DNA from 3 places in the Micromonospora coriariae genome. Region 1 is predicted to be linked to each of the others. Evidence: riboswitches for the same ligand, from Rfam matches in the RefSeq annotation. Region 1 holds a riboswitch; each other region holds the start of a gene.
The links. Region 1 has a riboswitch for S-adenosylmethionine ahead of GA0070607_RS03340 (ABC transporter substrate-binding protein). Riboswitches for the same ligand answer to the same signal wherever they lie in the genome.
Positions count from the first base shown of each region.

Region 2: it holds a riboswitch for S-adenosylmethionine, as region 1 does, so the genes downstream of both, GA0070607_RS14965 (aminotransferase class V-fold PLP-dependent enzyme) here and GA0070607_RS03340 (ABC transporter substrate-binding protein) in region 1, are expected to answer to the same signal.
Region 3: it holds a riboswitch for S-adenosylmethionine, as region 1 does, so the genes downstream of both, thrC (threonine synthase) here and GA0070607_RS03340 (ABC transporter substrate-binding protein) in region 1, are expected to answer to the same signal.

Region 1 covers NZ_LT607412.1:721,518-725,055, forward strand. Annotated here, with positions in the region: gene GA0070607_RS03335 (amino acid transporter) at 1-1,237, shown strand, start outside; SAM riboswitch class IV at 1,324-1,435, shown strand; gene GA0070607_RS03340 (ABC transporter substrate-binding protein) at 1,707-2,621, shown strand; gene GA0070607_RS03345 (amino acid ABC transporter permease) at 2,665-3,447, shown strand; gene GA0070607_RS03350 (amino acid ABC transporter ATP-binding protein) at 3,444-3,538, shown strand, end outside.
Region 2 covers NZ_LT607412.1:3,191,945-3,195,482, forward strand. Annotated here, with positions in the region: gene GA0070607_RS14965 (aminotransferase class V-fold PLP-dependent enzyme) at 11-1,261, opposite strand; SAM riboswitch class IV at 1,332-1,452, opposite strand; gene GA0070607_RS14970 (PrsW family intramembrane metalloprotease) at 1,476-2,954, shown strand; gene GA0070607_RS32765 (hypothetical protein) at 2,970-3,137, opposite strand; gene GA0070607_RS14975 (GroES family chaperonin) at 3,228-3,538, opposite strand, start outside.
Region 3 covers NZ_LT607412.1:3,168,632-3,172,169, forward strand. Annotated here, with positions in the region: gene GA0070607_RS14875 (hypothetical protein) at 1-1,725, shown strand, start outside; SAM riboswitch class I at 1,837-1,972, shown strand; gene thrC (threonine synthase) at 1,983-3,269, shown strand.

The DNA.
Region 1 (3,538 bases):
GCTGCTGGTGTTCCCGAAGTTGGCGCTGGGCCTGTCCGGCTTCGAGACCGGGGTGGCGGTGATGCCGCACATCCGCGGGGATCGGCGGGACTCTGAGGACCAGCCGCTGGGCCGCATCCGCGGCGCGCGACGACTGCTCACCACCGCGGCTGTGATCATGAGTGTCTTCCTGGTCACCAGCAGCGTGACCACCACCGTCCTGATCCCGCCCGAGGCGTTCCAGCCGGGCGGGCCGGCGAACGGCCGGGCGCTGTCCTACCTGGCGCACGAGTACCTCGGTGAGGTGTTCGGCACGGTCTACGACCTGTCCACCATCGGCATCCTCTGGTTCGCGGGGGCCTCGGCGATGGCCGGGCTGCTCAACCTCGTACCCCGGTACCTGCCCCGCTACGGCATGGCGCCGACCTGGGCCCGGGCCGTACGGCCACTGGTGCTGGTCTTCACAGCGGTGGCGTTCCTGATCACGGTCGCCTTCGGGGCGAGCGTGGACGCGCAGGGCGGCGCGTACGCCACAGGTGTCCTGGTGTTGATCACCTCGGCGACGACGGCGGTGACCCTCGCGGCGCGGCGGCGGCGCCAGCGCGGCCGGACTGTCGCGTTCGGGGTCATCGCGATCGTCTTTCTCTACACCACGGCGGCGAACGTGGTGGAACGTCCCGACGGCGTGAAGATCGCGGCCTGCTTCATCGGCGGGATCATCGTGGTGTCGGTGCTGTCCCGGCTGGTGCGGGCCTTCGAGCTCCGGGTCGACCGGGTTGAGCTGGACTCCGAGGCCACCCGGCTCATCGACGAGTGCGGCGGGCGTCGCATCCGCCTCATCGCGCACGAGCCGGCCACCCGGGACCGCGCGGAGTACCGCGACAAGCTCGCCCAGACCGTGGCGGACAACGACTTCCCGGCCGACAGCGCCGTGATCTTCGTCGAGGTGACGGTCACCGACCCGTCGGACTTCGAGACCGAGCTGCTGATCCGCGGCAGCGTGGAGCACGACCGGTACCCGGTGCTCAGCCTGGCCAGTTCCTCGGTGCCCAGCGCGGTGGCCGCCCTGCTGCTGGACATCCGCGACCGGGCGGGGCGGTGCCCACACATCTACTTCGAGTGGACCGAGGGGAAACCGGGCGGAAACTTCCTGCGCTACCTGGCGTTCGGTCACGGCGAGATCGCCCCGGTCACCCGGGAGATCCTGCGCCGCCAGGAACCCGACCCGCGCCGGCGTCCGCACGTGCACGCCAGCTGACCTGCCGACCGGACGCCCGTCGCGGACGGTGAGCGTGGTCATAACGACTGGACGATCCACCTCCCCGGGCTGCTAGCCTCGGCGCAGGTCATGAGCGCCAGCGCGAAGCCCCGGCTCGCTGGCCGGCAACCCTCCTCCGCGGTGGGGTGCCCCGGGTGAAGACCAGGCACCGGCACGACGTCGGTGCAAGCGTGGCCTGGCACCCAGGTCAGCACAGACCCGGGAGAACCATGCGCATCCTCAGCACCACACCATCGGCCGACGCCGCGGATTCCCGCACCGGCTGGCCCCCACCGGCACTGACCCGGCGGCGGCACGTGGACATGATGCGGGTGTGCAGCGCCGCCTGTCGCGGCCGCGCCGCGTACTAGCGCACCCCTTTTCGAACCCATCCCAGCGGTACGCCCACCGGGCGCACCGTCGGCGGCGCACGTCTGTGCCCGCCGCTGCGCAACCTTCGGAGACACCTGTGCGATTCCTTCCTGCCCTGACCCGCGCCGCGGCCCTCGGCGCGGCCACGATCCTGGCCGCCACCGCGCTCACCGCGTGCGGCGACGACACCTCGTCCGACGCCGCCGCCAACCCGTACGGACTGGCGCAGCCGGGCGTGCTGCGCGCCGGCACGCTGACCGACGCGCCGCCGAACGTGTACCTCAAGGACGGCAAGTTCACCGGCTTCGACAACGACCTGCTGACCGCGGTGGCGGGCAAGCTCGGCCTGACTGTCGAGTTCGTCGGCACCGACTTCTCCGCGCTGCTCTCGCAGGTCAACAACCACAAGTTCGACGTCGGCAGCTCCTCGATCACCATCACCGAGGCGCGCAAGAAGACTGTCGATTTCGGCAACGGCTACGACTTCGGCTACTTCGGCCTGGACGTGCCGGCCGGCTCGCCGATCACCGGCTTCGACCAGCTCGCCGGCAAGCGGGTCGTGGTGGTGCAGGGCACCGTCCAGGACGACTACGCCACCGGCGAGCAGCTCAACCCGGTCCGGGTTCCGGACTACAACGGCGCGATCAACCAGCTCAAGGCGGGCACCGCCGACGCGTGGATCGCCCCGGCCGAGATCGGCGAGAAGTCGGCGGCCGACAGCAACGGCAAGATCACCGTAGCGGCCAAGCAGCTCAGCCCGGCACCGACCGCGTACGCCGTCGCCAAGGGCGGCGACAAGCTGCGGGAGGCGCTGAACAAGGGCCTCGACGAGGTGATCGCGGACGGCACCTGGAGCCGGTTGCAGGCGCAGTACTACCCGGGTCGGCCGGTACCGGCGGACTTCCACCCGGGCAGCGGCACGGTGACCGTGCCGGCCGCGCCGTCGGCGTCGGCGTCGGCGTCGGCGTCGGCGTCGGCGTCGGCGTCGGCGTCGGCGTCGGCCGCGTCCTGAGACATCCGGTGACGAGCGAGCGGGGCGGTAGGAGAGGCGACCAATGGATCCGTTGAGCACCCTGTGGGAGACCTTCTTCGACTGGGACGCGATGCGCGAGGCGCTACCCGAGATGCTGACCGTCGGGTTGCCCAACACGCTGATCCTGGCGGTCTCCGCCGCCCTGCTCGGCTCGGTGCTGGGCCTGCTGCTGGCCGTCGCCGGCATCTCCCGCAGCCGGTGGCTGCGCTGGCCGGCACGGGTCTACACCGACGTGTTCCGAGGGCTGCCGGCCGCGGCGACGATCCTGCTGATCGGCGTCGGGCTCGCGCCGTTGGGCATGCAGGTCTGGGGGCCCGACCCCTACCCGTTGGGCATTCTGGCGCTGTCGCTGATCGCGGCGGCGTACATCGGGGAGATCTTCCGCTCCGGCATCCAGTCGGTGGAGGCCGCGCAGTTGGAGGGTGCCCGGGCTCTCGGCTTCTCCTGGGGCGAGGCGATGCGGCTGGTGATCGTCCCGCAGGGCATCCGGCGGGTGCTGCCGGCCTGGGTGAATCAGCTCATCGCGCTGATCAAGGACTCCAGCCTCGTCTACTTCCTCGGCCTGGTGGCCAGCCAGCGGGAGCTGTTCCGGATCGGGCAGGACTACGCGGCCACCACCGGGAACGAGTCCGCGCTGCTGCTGGCCGGGCTCTGCTACCTGGCGTTGACCGTTCCGCTGACGCACGCGGTCAACTGGATCGACCGGCGGCTGCGCCACGGCCGGCCGGCCACCGCGCCGGCCGACGAGGACGAGGACGACACCGAGTCGGCGCTGTCCGGCGCGACGGAAGGGGACCGGCGATGACCGCCAGCACGACCACTTCGGTCAGCCTCGACGTACGCGACGTGCACCTCGCCTTCGGACCGAACCGGGTGCTGCGCGGAGTCGACCTGGC
Region 2 (3,538 bases), 2.5 Mb from region 1:
CCGGCCGGGCTCACCCCAGCGTGGCGAGAGCGGCGAGCAGCCGGTCCACCTGGGCGGGCGTGCTGCCCAGGCCGATGCTGGCGCGCAGTGCGGTGGGCGGCAGATCCCGTCGGCCGGTGCGCCCGGCCGCCTCGGTGAGCAGCCGCCGAGCCAGCGGGTGGGCACAGAACAGCCCGTCCCGTACGCCGATCCGGTGGTCGGCCGCCAACCGCGCGGCCACCTCGGCCGAGTCCCACCCGGCGACCACGAACGAGACGATGCCGACGCGGGGCGCGTCCGGGCCGAAGGTGCGCAGCTCCACCACGTGCGAAAGGGCGGCGATGCCGGTCCGCAGCCGAGTCAGCAACGCCTGCTCGCTGGCGGCCAGCGCCGCCCGGTCCACCCGGGCCAGCGCCGCGCACACCGCGGCCAGTGCCACCGCGCCGAGCAGGTTCGGCGTGCCGCCCTCGTGCCGTGCCGGGCCGGTCGCCCAGGTCACATCGTGCGTGGCCGGCCCGACGTGGGTGGTGGCGCCGCCGCCGGCCAGGTATGGCGGAGCGGCGTCCAGCCAGTCCGCCCGGCCGACCAGCACGCCCGCGCCGAATGGCGCGTACAGCTTGTGGCCGGAGACGGCCAGGTAGTCCACGTCGAGCGCGAGCAGGTCGACCGGTGCGTGCGGGGCGAGCTGCGCGGCGTCGAGGACGATCCGTGCCCCGTGCCGGTGGGCGACCCGGGCCAGCTCGGCGACCGGCCAGCGCTCGCCTGTCACGTTGCTCGCCCCGGTCACCGCGACCAGCACCGGCAGCGCCGGGTTGCTGTCCCGGCGCAGCTCGGTGAGGGCGGCGGCGAGGGCGCGTACCGCCTCGGCGGGACCGGCGGGCACCGGCAGCCGTACCGAGCCGCGCGGCCAGGGCAGCAGGTTGGCGTGGTGCTCACCGGCGAAGGTGACCACCGTCGTGCCTGCGGGCACCGCCCGCGCCAGCAGGTTGAGCGCGTCCGTGGTGTTGCGGGTGAAGATCACGTGGTCGTCGGCGCGGGCGCCGAAGAAGTCTCCCACCGTCTGCCGGGCCCGCTCGTAGGCCAGCGTGCAGCGCCGGGACAGCGCTCCCGCGCCCCGGTGCACGCTCGCGTACCAGGGCAGCAGCTCGGCCACCGCGTCGGCGGCGGCCCGGGCGCACGGCGCGCTGGCCGCGTAGTCCAGGTTGATCTCGCCCGGTACGCCGAGCACGTCGAGCGGCCGTGACGGGGCCGGCGCGGGCGTGGTGCCGGACCGGGCGGGCAGCGAGGGTACGAGGGTGACGGACACGCCGGAACCTCCGGGGTCAGGGACCCCGGGTGCGACGTCGGGACGGGGTCCGCGCTTGCCCAGCACACCGATCGGGCTGGGCCCGGTCATCACCCGGGGCACCCCACCGCGAACTCGACGAGGGTTGCCGGCCAGCAAGCCGGGGCTTGACGCTGGCGCTCGTGACCTGCCGGCAGCATAGCGGCTGCCGATGGGCCCGGACCAGCCGGCGGCGGATGGCTACGCTGACCGCATGGCCGACACCCCGCCCGGTGCACCCCTGCCGTCGCCGCCCGCGTCCGCAGCCCCGTCCGCCGGCGCGACGCCCCGGATGCCGCTGCGCCGACTGGGCTGGCGGCGATTCCTGGTGCTGGCGGGGGTGGTGCTGTTCATCGCGGGGTGCGCGGTGTTCATGGTCTTCACGCTCGGCCAGTCGCTCGGCGTGCGGGCACTGCTGATCGGGGTGGTCGCCGCCATCCTGCCGGTGCCGGTGCTGGTCGCCTGCTTCCTCTGGCTCGACCGGTACGAACCGGAGCCGCTGAAGTATCTGATCTTCTGTTTCGCCTGGGGCGCGTTCGTCTCCACCGCCGCCGCGCTCACCGTGAACGAGTTCGCCGCCGCCCGGTTCGCCGACTGGGGGCTGCCGGCCGCGCTCACCGGGGTGCTGGTGGCGCCGTTCATCGAGGAGCTGACCAAGGCCCTCGGCCCGATCCTGCTGCTGGTGTTCCGCCGCCGCGAGTGGTCGGGGATCACCGACGGGCTGGTCTACTGCGGGCTCTCCGCGGTCGGCTTCGCCATGGTGGAGAACATCCTCTACCTGGGCGGGTACGGCTACGCGGCCGGCGCCGACCGGTACGGACCGGCGACCGGCACCCAGCAGGTCATCGCCATCTTCATCGTCCGGATCCTGCTGTTCGGGTTCGCCCATCCGCTGTTCACCTCGATGACCGGTGTGGGGCTCGGTGTCGCGGCCCGGACCGCCGACCGGCGGGTGCGGGTGCTCGCCCCGGTCGCCGGGCTGCTGCTGGCGATGATGCTGCACGGCACCTGGAACCTGCTGCCGACGCTCACCCAGGCCACCGGGGAGGCGCTGATCATGCTGTACGGCTTCCTGGGCCTGATGGTGCCGATCTTCTTCGGCATGGTGGGGCTGGCGGTGTGGCTGCGCGCGTGGGAGGGACGGCTCACCGAGCGCACGTTGCCGGACTACGTGCGCGCCGGCTGGCTGAGCCCACCCGAGGTGGCCGCGCTGAGCAGCCTCGGTCGCCGGCACGCGGCACGCAGTTGGGCGCGTCGGGTGGCCGGGGACGCCGGGGTGCGGGCGATGCGCGGGTACCAGTTCGCCGCCACCCGGCTGGCCCTGCTGCGCGACGGGTCGCTGCGCGGCCTCGATCGCAAGCCCGCCGACCGGGAACGGACGGCCGCCGAGGAGCGGGAGCTGCTGGAGGCGATCACCGCGTACCGGTCGTTCTTCGTGGGGCGGGACCCGCAGGCCCCGGCCGGGGTCTGGGACGGGAGCCGCTACCACCTGCGCTTCCCGGACGGCTCGCAGCGTCCGGTGGCCGCGCCGGAGGAGCCGGTGGTGCCGATCCCGGTGGTGCTGGCCCCGCCGCCGCCTCCGCTGGGATATGCCCAGCCCGGCTGGTACGGCCCTCCGCCGGCGGGGTCCTGGCCGTCCGGTCACCGGTGACGGTTGGCGGACGGCTCAGGTCATCAGGGTGGTGAGGAAGTCACCGAGGCCCTGGGCCATCGCCACCAGCATGGCCCCGATCGCCTTGAACATCTGCGCGGCGCCGTCCGGCCGGAACGCCATGAAGTAGATCAGGAACGCGACGCTGCCCCAGGCCAGCAGCTTCTTCACGAATACCGGCATCGTCCCTCCCCAGGGCCACTGTCGCCGGATGGCTTCCCGCCGTGCGGCCCGGCAAACGGCGCACGGTGCGTGGTGGCCGGGGGAGACGCGTCAGAGGTAGAGGCCGGTGGAGTCGTTCTCGATCCGCTCGGCGGCCACGGCGTGCACGTCCCGCTCCCGCAGCAGCACGTACCCGCGACCGTGCAGCTCGACCTCGGAGCGGTCGTCCGGGTCGAAGAGCACCCGGTCGCCGGAGACGATGGCGCGGACGTTCGGCCCCACCCCGACGGCGGTGGCCCAGGCGAGGCGCTTGCCGACCGCGGCGGTGGCCGGGATGACGATGCCGGCGGTGGAGCGGCGCTCGCCCTCGCTGCCCTCCATCCGCACCAGCACGCGGTCGTGCAGGAGGCGGATCGGCAGGC
Region 3 (3,538 bases), 2.4 Mb from region 1:
GTGGCTCGGCCGACCTTCACCGGTCCCACGGCGGCCGCCCTGCTGGACGACCTGCCGCCGATCACCGATCCGGGCGACCCGAAGTGCGCGATCGGCCGCAACGACCTGTTCACCCAGGTTCTGCAGCCCAGTGCCAATCAGGTCGAATGGGCCGTCGATCGGGCGGCCAACGGTGTGCTGACGATCGATCGGTCCATTCCGGGCACCGGCGGAACCTACAAGCCGCAGGTGATGTTCAAGAAGCCGACGAACGCCCCGAACGTGCCGGCACAGCTGATGCTGGCGATCCTCGCGCAGGAAACCAACCTGGCCCAGGCGTCGTGGCACGCCGTGCCCGGGGACGCGGGTAACCCGCTGATCTCGGACTACTACGGTCACCGGGCCCACGAGGAGGACATTCGTATCATCGACTACTCGTCGGCCGACTGCGGCTACGGCATCTCCCAGGTGACCGACGGCATGGCCAGGGGCCAGACCACGTACAACTCGTTCCAACAGCAGGCCATCGCGATGGACTACCAGGCCAACATCGCCGCCGGCATGGCGATCCTGCAGGCGAAGTGGCTGGAGGTGGCGCAGACCCAATCCATGGTCAACAACGGCAACCCGGCCTTCATCGAGAACTGGTACCTGGCCGTGTGGGGCTACAACTCCGGCGTGTACCAGAACACCGGCGGCCCGTACGGCGTCGGCTGGTTCAACAATCCGGCCAACCCGCAGTACAAGGCGAACAGGGACCCGTTCCTCCGGGTTGACAAGGACGACGCGAGCCACCCGGCCGACTGGTCCTACCCGGAAAAGATTATGGGGTGGGCGGAGGTGCCGCAGTGGCAGTGGATCGACCCGCTGACGAAGTACCTGACGCCGGCCTTCGGCGCCGGTTCCAACAACCAGCTTCAGTTGCCCGGTCGCTACCAGTTCTGCGGGACGGTCAACTACTGCACTCCCAACGTCGCCAGCCCGTGCCCGTCCGACAACTCGAACTGCTGGTGGCACGGCACGACGAGCTGGAGCGACGGGTGTGCCGCCAAGTGCGCCAGGGAGCGGTTGGCGTACTCGCTGAGCTCGTCCGAGCCACCGCTGTTGCGGGTCTACCCGACCGCCTGCACGCCGTTCAAGGCCGACATCGGCACGGTCGCCGCAGTCATCGACGACACCAACGGGGACTCCAGCTTGAACCGGTTGGGGTGCGCACCGCAGCCCCGGGGCGGCAAGTTCACGCTGCGTACCGGCAGCCCCTTCGGGTCGTACGCGGCCCTGCACGGGCAGGTGGACCTGCACCAGGTCGGTGCCGGCTACCTGGGGCACACCTGGTTCACCCACTCGTACGACGGTGACTCCGGCGGCAGCGAGGAGTTCAAGCGTCACCGGGTGCTCGGCACCTGGACGACGGATCTGCCGTCGGACGACTACGAGATCGTCGTTCACCTGCCGTCGCACGGCGCCAACGAGCAGGTCGACTACATCATCTCGCAGGGCGACGGAGGTGCCGGGGGTTCCGATCACCAGATCGTCTGCTCGATCGACCAGAACTCCGCGAACTGGGAGGACAAGTGGGTGTCGCTGGGGTGGACCTGGCTCTACCCGGGAGCCAAGGTCCAACTCGACAACATCGTCGCGGGCGCGGAAGGCACGGTTGACGTGGCGTACGACGCCATCGCCTTCGTCAACGTTCCCGGTTACGCCAACGGCCGCGATTGCGGAGACCCCTACCCGGGGAACTGACGCACGGCACGGTGGCCGGGGTGCGGCGGCTCGCCCGGGCCACTGTTCACCACGCGGGACGCGCGTGAGCGCCCTGCGTGGTGATGCGTAAACTCGGCGGCACAACTGAATACCTCATCCAGAGGGGCTGAGGGATACGGCCCGACGACGCCCCGGCAACCACCCCGCGCGCTCACCGCTGAGCGCCCCGCGGGGCAGGTGCCAATTCCGTCCCCGCCGCACCGTGCGATGCGGGGAAAGATGAGAGGACCCTCGACATGACGTCGACGCTCGCCGCCTCCGGCATCGACACCTCCGCCAGCCCCGCCCGCGCTCTGGTCTGCCGTGCCTGTTCGGCCCGCTACCCGCTCGCCGCCCAGCACGCCTGCTACGAGTGTTTCGGCCCGCTGGAGGTCGACTACGACGCCGCAGCCCTGGCTACTGTCACCCGTGAGCAGATCGAGGCCGGCCCGGACAACATCTGGCGGTACGCGGCGCTGCTGCCCGCCGGTCAGGACCCGTCCACCCGCGTCACACTGAACCCGGGGCTCACCCCGCTGGTGGCGGCCCCGCACCTCGCCGCCGAGCTGGGCATCACCGCGCCGCTCTGGGTAAAGGACGACAGCGCCAACCCGACCCACTCGTTCAAGGACCGGGTCGTCTCGGTGGCGCTCACCGCCGCCCGGGCACTCGGCTTCACCCGGTTCGCCTGCGCCTCCACCGGCAACCTGGCCAACTCGGTGGCCGCGCACGCCGCCCGCGCCGGGGTGCCCTCGGTGGTCTTCATCCCCAGCGACCTGGAGCAGGGCAAGGTCATCACCACCGCGGTCTACGGCGGCGACCTGGTCGCCATCGACGGCTCGTACGACGATGTGAACCGGCTCTGCGGTGAGCTGGTGGAGACCGACGAGTTCGAGGACACGGCCTTCGTCAACGTCAACGTCCGGCCGTTCTACGCCGAGGGCTCCAAGACACTCGGCTACGAGGTGGCCGAGCAGCTCGGCTGGCGGATCCCGGCCCAGGTGGTCATCCCGATGGCCAGCGGCGAGCTGCTCACCAAGATTGACAAGGCGTTTTCCGAGCTGGTCGAGGTCGGTCTGGTCGAGGCGCCGGCCGGCGGCTGGAAGGTTTTCGGTGCACAGTCCGCCGGTTGCAACCCGATCGCCACCGCCCTGCACGCCGACACCGACACGATCACCCCGGTCAAGCCCACCGGCATCGCCAAGTCGCTCAACATCGGTGACCCGGCCGCCGGCCTCTACGCCCTGGAGGCGGTCCGCCGCACGGACGGCTGGATGGAGTACGCCGACGACGACGAGATCCGCGCCGGCATCCGACAGTTGGCACGTACCACCGGAGTCTTCGCCGAGACCGCGGGTGGGGTCACCGTGGCGGTGCTGCGCAAGCTGGTGGAGTCCGGCCGGCTCGACCCCACTGCGGAAACCGTCGTGTTCAACACCGGCGAGGGCCTAAAGACAATCGACGCGGTAGCCAACCAGGTCGGCCCGACCCACCACATCAAGCCCTCCCTCCGCGCCGCCCGGGACGCCGGCCTCCTCGGCTGAGCCCGGCGGGCGGGTGGGGGATGGGGGATCGCCCGGACGGGGGATCGGGCCGATCCGCCGGGTAACTGGCTTTTAGCTGTGAGTGTGGAAAACCCGCCGCTCTGGACTTGACGGCAGGAACCGGACGGCGCAAGATGCTCCGTGCGGGAGGGCATTTCGCCGGAGACTTTTGAAGTTCTTGCGACCCAACGCCGGAGGCGTTGTGCGAGTGTCCCTCCCGACCACGTCCGATCGGGCCAGCGATTAATTCGCTGGCCCGATCGCGTTTC